Regions from separate parts of the Citrobacter sp. ANG330 genome, predicted to be linked through region 3. Evidence: predicted binding sites of a transcription regulator. Region 3 holds the regulator's gene; each other region holds the start of a gene.

What was found. Region 3 encodes PurR, which represses purine synthesis genes. Its sites were predicted from a motif close to CANGCAAACGTTTGCNTG; they were not measured.
Region 1: tusA (sulfurtransferase TusA) is a predicted target of PurR. The motif match lies at 2,797-2,814, and genes of this name have one in related genera.
Region 2: cvpA (colicin V production protein) is a predicted target of PurR. The motif match lies at 2,363-2,380, and genes of this name have one in related genera.
Region 4: upp (uracil phosphoribosyltransferase) is a predicted target of PurR. The motif match lies at 2,208-2,225, and genes of this name have one in related genera.

What each region holds. Positions count from the first base shown of each region.
Region 1 is NZ_JASJUI010000010.1:22,795-27,238, forward strand. Features, by position in the region: gene QNN88_RS18725 (MFS transporter) at 15-1,265, shown strand; gene QNN88_RS18730 (DcrB family lipoprotein) at 1,269-1,826, opposite strand; gene QNN88_RS18735 (7-cyano-7-deazaguanine/7-aminomethyl-7-deazaguanine transporter) at 1,904-2,569, opposite strand; gene tusA (sulfurtransferase TusA) at 2,874-3,119, shown strand; gene zntA (Zn(II)/Cd(II)/Pb(II) translocating P-type ATPase ZntA) at 3,218-4,444, opposite strand, start outside.
Region 2 is NZ_JASJUI010000001.1:882,037-886,480, forward strand. Features, by position in the region: gene QNN88_RS04390 (UbiX family flavin prenyltransferase) at 1-174, opposite strand, end outside; gene purF (amidophosphoribosyltransferase) at 268-1,785, opposite strand; gene cvpA (colicin V production protein) at 1,819-2,307, opposite strand; gene dedD (cell division protein DedD) at 2,553-3,230, opposite strand; gene folC (bifunctional tetrahydrofolate synthase/dihydrofolate synthase) at 3,220-4,444, opposite strand, start outside.
Region 3 is NZ_JASJUI010000002.1:69,901-74,344, forward strand. Features, by position in the region: gene QNN88_RS06020 (MFS transporter) at 1-1,171, opposite strand, end outside; gene QNN88_RS06025 (YnhF family membrane protein) at 1,281-1,370, opposite strand; gene purR (HTH-type transcriptional repressor PurR) at 1,665-2,690, shown strand; gene punR (DNA-binding transcriptional activator PunR) at 2,687-3,619, opposite strand; gene punC (purine nucleoside transporter PunC) at 3,732-4,444, shown strand, end outside.
Region 4 is NZ_JASJUI010000001.1:1,036,400-1,040,843, forward strand. Features, by position in the region: gene uraA (uracil permease) at 89-1,378, opposite strand; gene upp (uracil phosphoribosyltransferase) at 1,473-2,099, opposite strand; gene QNN88_RS05170 (6-phospho-beta-glucosidase) at 2,282-3,712, opposite strand; gene purM (phosphoribosylformylglycinamidine cyclo-ligase) at 3,975-4,444, shown strand, end outside.

The DNA of each region.
Region 1 (4,444 bases), on a different contig from region 3:
GCGACATGATAGAAATGAAACACTGTTGTAAAAACGTGGTGATCCCCATGCCCGAACCCGTCGCTGAACCGGCGTTTAACGGATTGCGCCTTAATCTGCGCATTGTTTCTGTTGTCATGTTTAACTTCGCCAGTTACCTGACCATCGGCCTGCCGCTCGCGGTCTTGCCGGGCTATGTCCATGATGTGATGGGCTTTAGCGCCTTCTGGGCGGGGTTGGTGATCAGCCTGCAATACTTCGCCACGTTGCTCAGCCGCCCACACGCCGGTCGTTACGCGGATTTACTCGGCCCGAAAAAAATTGTGGTGTTTGGCCTGTGCGGCTGTTTTCTCAGCGGTGCGGGTTACTTCCTGGCGGGAAGTGTCAGCGGTTTGCCGATGGTCAGTTTGCTGCTGCTGTGTCTGGGACGGGTGATCCTCGGGATCGGTCAGAGTTTCGCCGGCACGGGGTCGACGTTGTGGGGCGTCGGTGTGGTGGGATCGCTGCATATCGGACGGGTGATTTCCTGGAACGGCATTGTCACCTACGGCGCGATGGCGATGGGGGCTCCGCTCGGCGTGCTGTGCTATCACTGGGCCGGGCTGCAGGGACTGGCACTGATTATCATGGGTATCGCGCTGTTGGCCATTTTGCTGGCGATCCCGCGACCCGCGGTGAAAGCCAGCAAAGGCAAGCCCCTGCCGTTTCGCGCCGTGCTTGGGCGTGTCTGGCTGTACGGCATGGCGCTGGCGCTGGGTTCTGCCGGATTTGGGGTGATTGCCACCTTTATCACCCTGTTTTATGAGGCGAAAGGCTGGGACGGCGCGGCGTTTGCGCTCACCCTGTTTAGCTGTGCGTTTGTCGGAACGCGTTTGCTGTTTCCCAACGGCATCAACCGTCTGGGCGGCCTGAACGTGGCAATGATTTGCTTTAGCGTGGAGATTGTCGGACTGCTGCTGGTGGGCGTGGCAATGATGCCGTGGATGGCAAAAATGGGTGTATTGCTGGCGGGAATGGGCTTTTCGCTGGTCTTCCCGGCGCTGGGCGTGGTGGCGGTCAAAGCCGTGCCGCAGCAGAATCAGGGCTCGGCGCTGGCGACGTATACGGTGTTTATGGATTTGTCGCTGGGAATAACCGGGCCATTGGCCGGGCTGGTAATGAGTTGGGCGGGCGTGTCGGTGATTTATCTGGCGGCGGCGGGGCTGGTGGCGATTGCGCTGCTGTTAACCTGGCGGTTAAAAAAACGGCCTCTGCAGGATTCGCCAGAGGCCGTCTCATCATCCTGACGGTTACTGAATATTCAGCGTATTGATGATGTTTTCTGCGGCCGTTTGCGCTTTCTGCTGGTCGTCAGCGGGCAGCGTAATTTGCAGGGTCAGCAGTTGGTTATCTACTTTACCCAGCACCACGGAAGAGTAAGCGGTCTGGCCTTTCGCCGAGATGATGCTGTCTAACTGTTGCAGCGTGTGGCCTTTCAGCTCGATGGATTTGTTGGTCACCACCTGCAACTGCGGGTCGCGGCTGCGCTGCTGATCTTCCAGACGTTTCGCCAGCACAGACAGCTCTTCACTGGTGTTATCACCGACAATGACGATGACCGCTTTCTGGCCAGTTGCGTCAGAGTAGACGTGCATATTGTTGGCCTGCGTACCCAGCTTACCGCTCTGGTCAGTCATATCCGCCGGCAGTGAGAAACTCAGTTTGCCATCCAGCAGAGAAACCGGCTGACCGGTTGCGTTACTTTCTGCCGCCGAGCCTTCTGTCGGCGCTTTCGTATCACTATTATCACAGGCCGCCAGCCCCATAACCAGCAGGCCAATACCGACATATTTAACCAGATTACGCATTGACTTCTTCCTTTCGATAAACGGCCATAACGGCGCATTCATTCATCTTATCACAACCCGGAAAAGGAACCTTTAGCTCAACTTGTCTGCATCGCCGGGATTTCAGATTTATCTGCCAGCTTTTTCAGCAACATATTCAGCAATACGCCGTACATCGGCAGGAAGAAAAGGATGCTGATCAGCACCTTGAAACAGTAATCGACGATGGCGATTTCCATCCAGTGTTCGGCCATAAACGCATCCGGGCTGCGCCAGAAGGCAATGAAGAAAAAGGCGAGGGTATCGCTGACGTTGCCAAACAGCGTCGAGGCGGTTGGCGCCAGCCACCAGCGGCGGTTCTGGCGCAGGCGGTTAAAAACGTGGACATCAAGAATTTGTCCCAGCGCATAGGCCATAAAGCTGGCGGTCGCGATACGGGCGACAAACAGATTGAAGTGCATCAGCGCACCGAATCCCTGCCAGGACCCCATATAGAACAGCGATGAAATCACATAGGAGATCAACAGCGCGGGGAGCATCACCGCAAAGATAATTCGACGAGCCAGCGGCGCGCCAAAAATGCGCACGGTCAGGTCGGTAGCAAGGAAAATAAACGGAAAGCTAAACGCGCCCCAGGTGGTGTGAAAACCAAAAATGGAGACCGGAAGTTGTACCAGATAGTTACTGGAGGTGATCACCAGCAGATGGAATAGCGATAGCCAGAACAACGCTTTTACGCGCTGCGAGTGTGTAAATGCATTCATGTTGTACCTTTTTAATTGATGATTGGGGTGAGGGAACCCAATTCGTGCTACACGCTATTTCACTTGCCATTTTGCTCTCGGGCAGTGCTCGCGCTCCTCACGTACTTCGTGTACGCTCCGGGCGCTGTGCGCTGGCCTCAAACAAACTGGCTGCGCCAATAACGCGTCTTCGTTTTTTCAGCCGCCGCATAATACTGCTTTGCGGTGGCATTGCAATGGCTATTTTTCACGCAATCGTTAACCTGATTGGCTTACAGTACAACAGAGCGTAAAATAGCGTCGTTTTTGAATGAACGAGACTACGATGAGCGATCTGTTTACCTCTCCCGACCATACTCTTGATGCCCTGGGGCTGCGCTGCCCGGAACCGGTAATGATGGTGCGTAAAACCGTACGCAACATGCAGACCGGCGAAACGCTGCTGATTGTGGCGGACGATCCGGCGACCACCCGCGACATTCCCGGCTTCTGTACTTTTATGGAGCATGAACTGGTGGCAAAAGAGACCGACACGTTGCCGTACCGCTATCTGGTGCGTAAAGGCCAGTAATCTTGTTTTGCCGGATGGCGCTAACGCTTATCCGGCCTACAAAAGAGGATGTGGCTCGTAGGCCGGATAAGGCAACGCCGCCATCCGGCAAAAACACGTTACCCTTTACGTAACAACCGCAGCGCGTTGGCGGTAACCAGCACCGTTGCCCCGGTATCCGCCAGCACGGCCAGCCACAGACCAGTCATCCCGAGCAGCGTGGTGACGAGAAAAATCCCTTTCAGCCCCAGCGCAATGGCGATGTTCTGACGAATATTGGCGTGGGTTGCGCGCGCCAGTTGAATCATCTGCACCAGCCCTGTGAGACGGTTATGCGTCAGTGCGGCATCCGCCGTTTCCAGCGCCACGTCGGTGCCGCTACCCATTGCGATACCAATGGCGGCGGCCTTCATCGCCGGCGCATCGTTGATGCCGTCACCCACCATCGCCAGCGGCGACTGTTGATTCAGCATGGTGACCGCCTTCACTTTATCTTCCGGCAGCAAGCCAGCCCTGAACTCAAGACCCAGTTCTCCGGCAATAGCCGCCGCCGCGCGTGGATTATCGCCGGTCAGAATCACACCCTTCACGCCCAGCGCGTTCAGTTCGCGGATGGCGGTGCGAGCATCGTCGCGCAGCGTATCCTGCAGGGCGATCACCCCGATTACCGTCTCGTTGCGCAGCACCACAACGACCGTTTGTCCGGCGCTTTCAAGCCGGTTAATCTCTCCGGCAAACGCCCCGGCAGGTCGTTTCCCGGCGGCGCAAATCAGCACGTTCTCGCCGTTCACCAGTGCTTCAATCCCTGACCCCACCAGCGCCCGTTGCCCCTCGGCTGAGGGGAGAGCCAGCCCTTTGGTTTGCGCTTCGCGCACAATGGCCTGCGCCAGCGGGTGCGTTGCGCCTTGCTCGACAGCCGCTGCCAGCGCCAGCAGTTCAGACTCACTGACGCCGGTAGCCGGATGAATCGCTGTGACGCGTGGTTTCCCGACGGTCAGCGTCCCGGTTTTATCAAAGGCGACCTGATTAATGCGCCCCAGTTGTTCCAGCGCTGCGCCGCCTTTAATCAAGGCTCCGCGACGGGCTGCCGCCGCCAGCCCGGACGTGATCGCCGCCGGCGTGGAGATCACCAGCGCACACGGACAGCCGATCAGCAGCAGCGTTAGCCCTTTATAAATCCACTCCTGCCAGGCACCAGCAAACAGCAGCGGCGGGACGAGCGTCACCAGCAGGGCGATGGCCATGATCGCCGGCGTATAAATTCGGCTGAAGCGATCGATAAAACGCTCGATTGGCGCACGGCGCTCCTCGGCCTCTTCGATTAACTTCAGAATGCGGTCAATCGC
Region 2 (4,444 bases), on a different contig from region 3:
GAGCGACTGAACATCGCGCAGCGAGAAATCGGTCTCCAGCGACAGCGTCTGGCGGGCGGCCTGGCTCATGATGAGATGCGTTTCAACATCCGGTACATCGCGCAACACCTGGAGCAGACGTACGCCATAAATGGCGCCGCTGGCACCACTAATCCCTACAATGAGTCGTTTCATGATTTATCGCCCTGGCTGACTTCTGGGCTGACTTTGCAGGATTTTGTGAGGAGTTGCAAGCGGGGGCGGGATAGGCCCCCGGACAGGTCAGGATTACCCTTCGTTATGCATCTCAAGGTTTTCGACTTCGTTTTGCAACTGAACCGCTTTGGCGTCGTCGTTACGCAGGGAATCGAGGAAATCGAGATACTGCTGATCGACATCCTTTGTGACATATACGCCGTTAAACACGGAACATTCAAACTGCTGAATATCCGGGTTCTCAGCACGCACAGCCTCAATCAGATCGTCAAGATCCTGGAAGATAAGACCATCTGCGCCGATGATCTGGCGAATCTCATCGACTTCGCGACCATGCGCAATCAATTCATTGGCCGTCGGCATATCGATACCGTACACGTTGGGGAAGCGAATCTCCGGTGCCGCAGAAGCGAGATAGACTTTTTTCGCCCCGGCCTCACGTGCCATCTCAATAATCTGCTCTGAGGTGGTGCCGCGTACAATGGAATCATCCACCAGCAGAACGTTCTTATCGCGGAACTCTGCGCGGTTGGCATTCAGTTTACGACGAACGGACTTACGGCGCAGCTGCTGGCCGGGCATGATAAACGTACGACCGACGTAGCGGTTTTTCACAAACCCCTGACGGTACGGCTTACCGAGGATACGGGCAATTTCCAGCGCGATATCGCAGGAGGTTTCCGGAATCGGAATGACCACATCGATATCCAGATCTTCCCACTCGCGAGCAATTTTTTCGCCAAGCCTGGTCCCCATATTCACACGGGCGCTGTAGACGGAAATCTTGTCGATGAAGGAATCCGGACGCGCGAAGTAAACATACTCGAACAGGCACGGATTACTGACCGGGTTTTCGGCACACTGACGGGTGAACAGTTGCCCTTTCTCCGTGATATAAACCGCTTCGCCCGACGCAACGTCACGCAGGAATTCAAAGCCCAGAGTATCCAGCGCGACGCTTTCAGACGCCACCATATATTCGGTACGACCGTCGCCGATATCACGTTTACCCAGCACCAGCGGACGAATACCGTTCGGATCGCGAAAGGCCACCATCCCGTGACCGATAATCATCGCCACGCAGGCATACGCGCCGCGAATCTGGCGGTTGGTCGCGGCAATCGCGGCAAAAATATTGTCTGCTTCCAGGGGATAGTGGCGGAAGTTATCCAGTTCGCTGGCGAAGATATTGAGCAGAATCTCAGAATCTGAGGTGGTATTGATGTGGCGGCGCTTCTCTTCAAACAGCTTTTTACGCAGTTCGTGGGCATTGGTCAGGTTGCCATTGTGGGCAAGCGTGATGCCATACGGGGAATTGACGTAGAAAGGTTGAGCTTCTGAGGCGCTGGAGCTGCCAGCCGTTGGGTAACGCACATGACCGATGCCCATGTTGCCCTGCATACGCTGCATGTGGCGTGCTTCAAATACATCGCTCACCAGACCGTTTGCTTTACGTAAACGGAAGCAGTTGTTTGCATCGATAGTGATGATGCCAGCGGCATCCTGACCACGGTGCTGAAGCACTGTTAAGGCGTCATAAATCGACTGGTTAACCGGCATAACACCGGCGATACCGACAATACCGCACATACGTCTTTTCCTCGTTAAGCTACAACCCAACGCTTATGCTCTGGGCAAGAAACTTGACGAGCTTTGCAGATAGTCAAAGAACCATCTGATGATGAAACTGAACTCTGGGATCAACACTGACTTACTCCAGTCTTCACTTTTCGACAGATCGGTAAAGGTGTCGAGAAAGAACAGAATGGCAGCCACAATCAACACGCCGCGCAGAGCCCCGAAACAGACACCCAGAACCCGGTCAGTACCTGACAGACCGGTTTTCTCGACCAGTTGCCCTACCACGTAGTTCACAATGGCGCCGACAATAAGCGTCGCGATAAACAGCACCGCGATGGCAATCCCGTTTCGAACCAGTTCGTCTTCAAAGCCCGAAAACCAGACAGACAGGTAAGTGTAGTAATGGCTGGCGACAAAGAAAGCACAACCCCATGTCACCAACGATAACGCTTCACGAACAAAGCCACGGATCAGGCTAACCAGACAGGAAAAACCAATCACCGCGATAATGGCGTAATCAATCCAGACCATATGTGTCCCACGATTTTACGCCCTGTCGTCCTGTTCGGGGCGCATTCTAACAGAAAAAGAAAACGTTTGCGTAGGGATTTCCTTCCCGCGCGTAAATAAAAATGGCGCTGAAAAAAACTTCAACGCCATACGGTTTTATGCCTCTTCGGGCATTGCCGGACGCGGTACAAACACCTTATCCGGCCTACAAACAACTCGGTGCCAGGCCCGATAAGACGCCAGCGTCATCATCAGGCAACCCTCACTTAGTTCGGGCTGTACCCCATCACCACTCCGCTTAATCCGGAGATTTGCTGCAGCTCGCCGAGCGAGCCTTTCAGCTTGTCGCGTGAGGCATCCGGCCCCACGAGAATACGGGTTATTTTACCCTGTACTGGCGTTGACGGTGAAGTATATACCCGGAACCCCGCACTACGAAGCTTACCTACGATCTCATTGACCTTGTCGGCATTTTTCAGTGCACCGAGCTGCACAACGTAGGCTTTACCCGTCGGCGCCGGTTTCTCTTCCACCGCCGGTTTTGGCGCAGGAGCAGGCGTTGCCTCTACAGGCGGCTGTGGCTTCGGTTGCGGCTTCGGTTTTTCAACCGGTTTCGGTTTGGGTTGTTCTACCGGCGCTGGCGTCGTCTCAATCTCAGGATTATTCGCTGAGGCATAGCGTGATGGATCCAGCGACGGTGCCGCCGCATCACCTGCCCGCACCTCTTCCGCCGCCCCTTCCGGCGGCTGGGTCGGTAATGCCTGTGTAGCCGCTGGCATCATATCCGGTTCATCGCGATCGCCCGGTTTCGGCACCAGCGGGATCGCCGCAAATTCATCCTGATAATGTTTTTTCTGCCCGTCGAGCAGCCCGGGCAGCACAATCACTCCCAGCGCGACCAGCACAATCGTGCCGACTAAACGATTCTGAAACTTACTCGCCACCGATTCTCCCCGCGTCCATCACTTCCATGACATGTGCTACCGTGTGAAATGATCCACACACCAGTACGGTATCTTCCGGTCTCGCGTCTGCCAGAGCAGCCTGCCATGCCAGCGCGACACTGTCATAGACACTGCCGTTACCAAGATGTTCCAGCAGTTGTTCTGCCGTCGCGCCCCGTGGGCCTTCCAGCGGTGCACAATACCAGTCGTCGACCACGCTTTTCAACCAGGCCAACGTTCCCGCAATATCCTTATCATGTAGCATACCGATAACGGCAAGAACACGCCCCTTTTTCGGCAACATTTTCAGCCGCCCGGTCAGATATTCCGCCGCATGGGGATTATGCGCCACATCAAGGATCACGCGCGGCGACTCGCTCACAATCTGGAAACGTCCCGGCAAAATCGCCCGGGCGATACCGTCGCGGATCGCCTGCTCACTGATGTTCAGACCACTGGCGCGCAATGCCGCCAGTGCGGTTGCCGCATTAGGTTGCGGAACCTGTGGCAGCGGTAAATCGGTCAATGTGCCGTGACGATCGCTAAAGGACCAGCCCGTCTCCGTTACCGTAAACTGCCAGTCCACACCGCGACGCTGTAACAGCGCGCCTTTTTCCTGCGCGACATCCGCAATGGTATAAGGCATTTCCGGTTCACCGACGATTGCCGGCTTTTCCGCACGGAAGATACCGGCCTTTTCGCGGCCAATGCTTTCGCGATCCGGCCCCAGCCAGTCGGTATGATCCAGCGCAATACTGGTGATCACAGCAACATCGGCATCGACGATGTTTGTCGCGTCCAGTCGTCCACCCAACCCGACTTCCAGAATCACCACATCCAGTTGCGCCTGCTTAAACAGCCACAGCGCGGACAGGGTTCCGTATTCAAAGTAGGTCAGCGAGATATCCCCACGCGCCGCTTCGATCTCGGCAAAGGATTCAGTGTGCACCGCTTCCGGCAGTTCATTGCCCTTCACGCGCACACGCTCGGTATAGCGCACCAGATGCGGCGAGCTGTAAACCCCGACGTTATACCCGGCCGCCGTCAGCACTGCTTCCAGCGTCCGGCAGGTGGTGCCTTTGCCATTGGTTCCGGCGACGGTGAACACCACGGGCGCAGGTTTCAGAACGCCCAGTCGCGCAGCCACCTGGCTTACGCGCTCAAGGCCCAGATCGATCGTTTTCGCGTGGAGGTTTTCCAGATAAGAAAGCCAC
Region 3 (4,444 bases):
ACAGCGCCATACCTGCCACAATCGCGCCCATGACAGGAACAAAACTGTAGCCTAACCCACCAGAAATGACGGCCCCGCCCGCAGCGGCACCCAAAGCATTACCGAGGTTAAAAGCGCCGATATTCACGGAAGATGACAAACCCGGTGCTTCGTGAGCCACACGCATAACGCGCATTTGCAGCGGAGGAACCACCGCGAAGGTCGCTGCCCCCCAGACCACCATACTTATCGCCGCGCCCAGTTCATTCTGCGCCAACAGGGGAATAGCCAGCATAATCACCATCAGCAGCAGCAAGAAGCCCTTTAGCGTACCGTTAACCGAGCGATCGGCCAGTTTGCCACCCAAATAGTTACCTATGGAGAAGCCCACGCCGATCAGAACCAGCATTCCGGTCACAAAGGCCGGCGTGGCATGAGTGATGCTTTGCAGGACTGGCGATATATAGGTGTACAGCGTAAACATGGCCCCCGCCCCCAGTACCGTGGTAAGCAGAGCAGAAAGCACCTGGGGACGCATCAGTACCGCCAGCTCTTTTTTCACCTCCGGACGTGCCCCAGCCCCACCTTTCGGCAACGAGAAAAAGAGACTCAGCATCGAAATGACGCCCAAACCGGCCGTTGCCATAAACGACATCCGCCAGCCGATGGTCTCACCCAGCCAGGTTGCCGCCGGAACGCCGCCAATATTGGCGATGGTCAGCCCCATAAACATGGTCGCCACCGCGCTGGCCTGCTTGTGCTTCGGCACCACGCTGGCTGCCACAACGGAGCCCAGGCCAAAGAACGCGCCGTGGTTAAGGCTGGTCAAAATGCGTGACAGCATCAGTGTTGTGTAGTCCGGGGAAATGGCCGACAGCACGTTGCCAAGCGTAAAGATAGCCATCAGAAAAATCAGCGCATTGCGACGTCCGCGATGTGACAACAGCAGCGTCATTAGCGGTGCCCCGACCATCACACCGACAGCGTAGGCGCTGATTAGCATACCTGCTGCGGGAATAGACACATCGACGCCACGCGCGATGACGGGTAGCAGACCCATTGGCGAAAACTCGGTCGTACCGATGCCGAACGCGCCGATAGCCAGCGACAGTAAAGGATAATTAATTTTCATGCAGTGATGACTCCGGCTCTTCGCGTCGAGGCGCGATGCGTAACTAAGAGTCAAAAGCATGACATCAATCACAAAAAAAGAGAAGTTAACAAAAATACAAAAGACTTTTGCAGATTCAATAACAATATGGCGGGAGTGACGAGGGAGCAGAGACTCCCCCGACGGGAAATCAATGCAGTGCCGCTGTCAGACCGCCAGCAACGATTAAAGCCAGAACGATAAACGTAGTTACTAATGAAAATTTAAGATCGGTGCTCATCAACTTTTCTCCTTTTTATTCCCACACAAAAAGTGATATAGCGCATTTTTGCACACTTGCGTGCGAAAATCTCCCACGATTTAGCGTGATATGTGCTTTTAATACTTCCCCTTTTCGTTAAGATCAGCCAAAATTCGACGCTTACTTGATTAGCGTACCGGCCATTGACCCCTTCCTGATGCTCTGTTGCGTTTTCCCGGCATGCTGCAACCCTGACGTTGCGCACAGGATGAGTAAAGGCAAACGTTTACTTAGCATATTTGACTGTTCAGGTTGGGTCTGGAGTGAGATTTAATGGCAACAATTAAAGATGTAGCGAAGCGCGCAAACGTTTCCACTACAACCGTATCACACGTAATTAACAAAACGCGTTTCGTCGCTGAAGAAACACGCAATGCAGTGTGGGCGGCAATCAAAGAATTGCACTATTCCCCCAGCGCGGTAGCCCGTAGTCTGAAGGTGAATCATACCAAGTCTATCGGGTTGCTGGCGACCAGCAGCGAAGCCCCCTACTTTGCTGAAATTATTGAAGCAGTTGAAAAAAACTGCTTTCAGAAAGGCTATACCCTGATCCTCGGTAATGTCTGGAACAACCTGGAAAAGCAACGTGCCTATCTGTCCATGATGGCGCAAAAACGCGTGGATGGCCTGCTGGTGATGTGTTCCGAATATCCCGCCCCTCTGCTCTCGATGCTGGAAGAGTATCGTCATATCCCGATGGTTGTGATGGACTGGGGCGAGGCCAAAGCCGATTTCACTGATACCGTGATTGATAACGCCTTTGAGGGCGGTTATATGGCTGGCCGTTACCTTATTGAACGCGGACATCGCGAAATTGGCGTGATCCCGGGACTGATGGAGCGCAACACCGGCGCAGGCCGTCTGGCCGGTTTTATGAAAGCGATGGAAGAAGCGCTGATTAAAGTGCCTGAAAACTGGATTGTGCAAGGCGACTTCGAACCAGAATCCGGCTACCGTGCGATGCAGCAAATTCTGTCACAGGCGCATCGCCCGACAGCGGTTTTCTGCGGTGGCGATGTCATGGCAATGGGTGCCCTTTGCGCCGCTGATGAAATGGGTCTGCGCGTCCCTCAGGACGTGTCGCTGATAGGCTATGACAACGTGCGCAACGCCCGCTTCTTTACGCCAGCTCTGACCACCATCCACCAGCCGAAAGATTCACTGGGTGAGACGGCCTTTAACATGTTGCTTGACCGCATCGTCAATAAACGTGAAGAGTCACAATCCATTGAAGTTCACCCGCGTCTGGTTGAGCGCCGCTCTGTTGCCGATGGCCCCTTCCGCGATTACCGTCGTTAAGCCTCTTCTGCGGGAGCCTCGTCAGGCTCCCGCAACCATTCTTTGTTCAGCGTTTCGCTATCTCCCAGATAATCCAGCAGCCAGATTAGCGCAGGTGACATATCGTTCTGCTGCCAGGTCAGGCAACAGGCCGAATCCGGGAAGGGGTTTTCCAGATTCAGCGCCACCCACTGTCCTTTATTAAAATATGGCCTGGCAAAATGTGTCGGCACCATGCCGATACAAAGTCCGGCGCTGATGCAGGTTGCGGAGGATGCCCAATCCGGGACCACCACCCGCTTCTGGTTGTCCAGCAGCCAGGTCACCCGTTTCGGCAGAGTGCGGGAAGTATCTTCCAGCACCAGTGACGGCCAGTTGCGCAACGTATCATCGCTTAAGGGTCCACTCATGGCGGCCAGTGGATGTGTGCTGGCAACAACACAACACCAGCTCAGTTTACCCATATCGCGGAAGGTATATCGTCCGCCGACCGGGATCGCCTGGGTCGCACCGATAGCGAGTTCAACCCTGCCATCTGACAGCGCGTCCCAGACGCCATTGAACACTTCCTGAAAGACCAGCAGCTCTACGTCATCAAAGTGGCGATAGAAATCGACGATCAATTGCCGCGTGCGTTCCGGGCGCACGATGTTATCCACCGCGATGGGGAGTTGCCCCCGCCAGCCATTGGCGATTTGCTGACACTGCTGGCGCGTGATCTGCATTTTTTTGATGACAGAACGCCCTTCTTTCAAAAACCAGGCGCCTGCCGGGGTTAACACGACATCACGATGACGGCGTTCAAAAAGCGGGACGGCCAGCCACTCTTCCATCTGGCGAACCGTATAACTGACCGCCGAGGGTACCCGGTGCAACTCCTGGGCCGCGGAACTGAAACTCCCGTTGCGCGCCACGGCATCGACCACTTCCAGCGCATATTCTGACCACATAATCTGCCTACAAAATTTTTGAATGCAATAAACAAATATTAGCGTTTCACAAGCCGAAATTCACTCCCTACACTCTGCGCCAGTGTGATTAATCAAAAATTAGAGAACAACTATGCAACCTGGAAAAGGGTTTTTAGTCTGGCTGGCAGGACTCAGCGTGCTGGGTTTTCTGGCGACCGACATGTATTTGCCCGCTTTTGCCACCATTCAATCTGACCTGCAAACACCGGCATCTGCCGTCAGCGCCAGCCTGAGTCTGTTTTTAGCGGGTTTTGCCATCGCACAACTGCTGTGGGGCCCGCTCTCAGATCGCTACGGACGTAAACCGATCCTGCTGCTGGGGCTGTCTGTCTTTGCCCTGGGTAGTCTGGGTATGCTGTGGGTCGAAAGCGCAACCGGCCTGTTAGTTCTGCGCTTTATTCAGGCGGTGGGTGTCTGTGCAGCGACCGTCATCTGGCAGGCGCTGGTGACTGATTACTATCCTTCGCATAAAATTAACCGTATTTTCGCGACGATAATGCCGCTGGTCGGGCTGTCCCCTGCACTGGCGCCCTTATTAGGCAGCTGGATCCTGACTCATCTTTCCTGGCAGGCGATCTTTGCCACGCTATTTTTCATCACGCTGCTGCTGATGGTGCCTGCGCTGTTTTTAAAACCCAGCCCCCGGGCGCGTGACGACAGCAAGGACAAACTGACCTTCACCACCTTGCTGCGCGCAAAAGCGTACCGTGGCAACGTCCTGATCTACGCCGCCTGTTCTGCCAGCTTCTTTGCATGGCTGACCGGTTCGCCATTTATTCTGAGTGATATGGGCTACAGTCCGGC
Region 4 (4,444 bases), on a different contig from region 3:
TCAACCCAGATTTCATTAAAATCGTGATGAGTTTACCACAGAATTCCGTCGCGTTAGAACCGGGCAGCATCACTGCCCGGATCCCATTTTACTGCTTCGGTGTATCCGCATCTTCCGCATCCAGCACCACTTCTTCCGGACGCAGGACAGAAATCAGCTTGAAGATCAGGCTCAGCGCGATCCCAACGATCGTCGCCAGCGCCATTCCTTTCAGCTCCGCCGCGCCAATGTGCACTTTCGCACCGCTGACGCCGATGATCAGAATGACAGAGGTCAGGATCAGGTTCTGCGCTTTGTTGTAATCCACTTTCGATTCAATCAGCACGCGAATACCGGATGCCCCGATCACCCCGTACAGCAGCAATGACACCCCACCCATCACCGGCAGCGGAATGATCTGGATCGCCGCCGCCAGTTTACCAACGCAGGACAGCAGAATCGCGAAAATCGCCGCGCCGCCAATTACCCAGGTACTGTAAACACGGGTAATGGCCATGACGCCGATGTTCTCACCGTAGGTGGTGTTCGGCGTGGAACCAAAGAAGCCGGAAATCACCGTCGACAAGCCGTTGGCAAACATCGAGCGATGCAGGCCCGGGTCGCGAACCAGATCTTTTTTGACGATGTTCGCCGTCACCACCAGGTGACCGACGTGTTCGGCGATCACCACCAGCGCGGCAGGCAGGATGGTCAGAATGGCGAACCACTCAAAACGCGGGGTATAGAAAGTCGGCAGCGCAAACCAGTGTGCTTCGGCAATCGGTGTGGTATCGACCACGCCCATCGCAAACGACAGCGCATAACCCGCCAGTACCCCAATCAGGATCGGGATAATCGCAAGGAAGCCGCGGAACAGCACCGAGCCAAACACGGTCACCGCCAGCGTCACCATCGAGATAATGATGGTCTTCGAATCCGCAGATTGCCCTTCCGCAGGCAGCAGTCCGGCCATACCGGCGGCAACCCCTGCCAGTTCCAGACCGATAACGGCAACGATTGCGCCCATTGCCGCCGGAGGGAACATCACGTCCAGCCAGCCTGTACCGGCTTTCTTGACAATGAAAGAAACCAGGCAGAACAGCACGCCGCACATGATAAAGCCGCCCAGCGCTACTTCGTATCCCAGCGGCAGCAGCAGCAGAACCGGGGAGATAAACGCGAAGCTTGAACCTAAATAGGCAGGGATTTTTCCTTTACAGATAAAGAGATACAGCAAGGTCCCGATCCCGTTGAACAACAAAACGGTAGCCGGGTTGATATGAAACAGCACTGGCACCAGCACGGTTGCGCCAAACATGGCGAACAGATGCTGCAAACTAAGCGGGATTGTCTGTAAAAGCGGCGGTCTTTCACTCACCCCGATAGCACGGCGCGTCATAGTGTTTTCCTCTGAGTGTGTTTGTTATGAGTCGTTGAGTTGTTTTATTCAAAAAAAAGCCGACTCTTAAGTCGGCTATTGATTAGCGATTCACTTACTTAGTACCAAAAATCTTATCGCCGGCATCGCCCAGCCCCGGAATAATGTATCCGTGCTCGTTCAGGCCCTGGTCGATCGACGCGGTGTAGAGTTCCACATCCGGATGCGCTTTTTCCAGCGCGGCGATGCCTTCTGGCGCCGCCACCAGCACCAGCACTTTGATGCTGCTGCAGCCCGCTTTTTTCAGCAGATCGATGGTGGCGATAACGGAGCCCCCGGTCGCCAGCATCGGGTCGACGATAAGCGCCATGCGCTCGTCAATATTGGATACCAGCTTCTGGAAATAGGGGACCGGCTCCAGCGTCTCTTCGTTACGGTACATACCGACCACGCTGATACGTGCGCTGGGGACGTTTTCCAGCACGCCTTCCATCATGCCCAGACCGGCACGCAGGATAGGTACGACGGTAATTTTTTTGCCTTTGATTTGATCCACTTCGACCGGACCATTCCAGCCTTCAATGGTTACTTTTTCGGTTTCCAGGCCTGCAGTCGCTTCGTAGGTCAGCAGACTGCCTACTTCCGAGGCGAGTTCACGAAAGCGTTTGGTGCTGATATCGTTCTCACGCATCAGACCCAGCTTGTGTTTGACGAGTGGGTGTTTGACTTCCACGATCTTCATACTCTTCTCCTTTCCTCAGACGAGTGGCAACCACAAAAAAAATCGCCGGATTATACCGCTTTTCCTCTCTGGCGCAATATAACGTATGCATGACCTGGATCAAGCAAAGTGGTATACGTTTGGGTGATGAGTATAAAACACGCCCCGCATTCTGTGCGGGGCGTCGTACCAAGTGGCTGAAATCAGAGGGATTCACCGTTGCTTTTTATCACCTGCTGATACCAGGCGAATGATTTCTTACGGCTGCGAGCCAGTGTCCCACTGCCATCATTATTTTTATCAACGTAGATAAACCCGTAACGCTTTTTCATCTCTCCCGTTCCCGCAGAGACCAGATCGATACATCCCCACGGGGTATACCCCATCAGATCCACGCCATCCTCTTCCACTGCTTTTTTCATTTCGCGCAGATGGGCGGCCATATACTCAATACGATAGCTGTCGTCTACGGTGCCATCCGGTTGCTGAATATCAATCGCACCAAACCCATTCTCAACAATAAACAACGGCAACTGGTAGTGATCCCAGAACCAGTTCAGCGAATAGCGCAACCCTACCGGATCAATCTGCCACCCCCAGTCCGATTTCTGTACGTAGGGATTGGAGACCAGACTTTTGCTCTCGTCGTAATCGAGCTGCGGGTTATCGTCCGTCGCTTTGGTGACAAACGACATGTAGTAGCTGAAACCAATGTAATCGACGCAACCTTCGGAGAGGGCAACACGGTCTTCTTCCGTGATATCGAGGTCAAACTCGCGGCGCGCAAAATAATTGAGAATATGCTGCGGATATTTCCCCCGCACATGCACGTCGGTAAACCAGTAGCGACGGTGCATCGCATTCATCGCCATCATCATATCGTTTGGCGCACAGGTCAGTGGGTAGATGGGACACATAGCGATCATGCAGCCGATCTGCAATGCCGGGTTAATCTCTCGTGCCGCCTTTACCGCCAGCGCACTGGCAACCAGTTCATAATGCGCCGCCTGGTACATCACCGGTTCACGATCTTCACCTGGCTGATACTTCAGGCCGGAGTTTGTGAACGGCGCGAAATCCTCATGGTAATTGGCCTGGTTGTTGATCTCATTGAAGGTCATCCAGTACTTCACTTTGCCCTGATAGCGAGTAAAAACGACTTTTGCAAAGCGGACAAAAAAGTCGATCAGCTTGCGGTTGCGCCAGCCGCCATATTCTGTCACCAGGTGGTAGGGCATTTCGAAGTGCGACAGCGTAATAACAGGTTCAATTCCATACTTCAGGCATTCATCAAACAGATCGTCGTAAAATTGCAGCCCCGCCTCGTTTGGCTGCGTTTCATCCCCGAGTGGGAAAATGCGCGTCCAGGCAATGGACGTCCGGAAGCATTTAAAGCCCATTTCCGCAAAAAGCTTAATGTCCTCTTTGTAGCGGTGATAGAAATCGATCGCCTCGTGGTTAGGGTAGTTTTTGCCGGGCAGCACGCCATCGGTAATTTCTCGCGCCACGCCGTGAGCGCCCGCTGTCATCACGTCGGCAACGCTGATCCCTTTTCCGCCTTCCTGCCAGCCGCCCTCCAGCTGATGAGCGGCGACCGCCCCGCCCCACATGAAATTCGCGTTAAATCCAGACATAGTTTCCCTCGTTGATTTGTTATGACAAAACAGAAACCGGTTTCAGTATGATACTGAGCAATCCCGGCAATGCTTTCAAGGGTGAAACTGAATCCGGTTTCATTTTCGTGGTTCAGGTCATAAAAACGCCGCTCCGCGAAGAAAACGCAGGAAATTTCAACAGATAAAAACGGATGCATCGCAAACTCGCAAACGTTTGCTTTCCCTGTTAGAATTGCGCCGAATTTTACTTTTACCGTAAGAAAACGTGGGGAACCAGGCAGTGACCGATAAAACCTCTCTTAGCTACAAAGATGCCGGTGTTGATATTGACGCGGGTAATGCTCTGGTGGATCGAATCAAAGGCGTAGTGAAGAAAACTCGCCGCCCGGAAGTGATGGGTGGTCTGGGTGGCTTCGGTGCGCTGTGCGCATTGCCGCAAAAATATCGTGAACCCGTGCTGGTTTCCGGTACTGATGGCGTCGGGACAAAACTGCGTCTGGCGATGGATCTGAAACGTCACGATACCATCGGCATTGATCTCGTGGCGATGTGCGTTAACGACCTGGTGGTTCAGGGCGCTGAGCCGCTGTTTTTCCTCGACTATTACGCGACGGGCAAACTGGATGTGGATACCGCAGCCAGCGTCATTCAGGGTATCGCCGAAGGCTGCCTGCAATCCGGTTGCGCGTTGGTCGGCGGGGAAACCGCTGAAATGCCGGGGATGTACCACGGTGAAGATTATGACGTCGC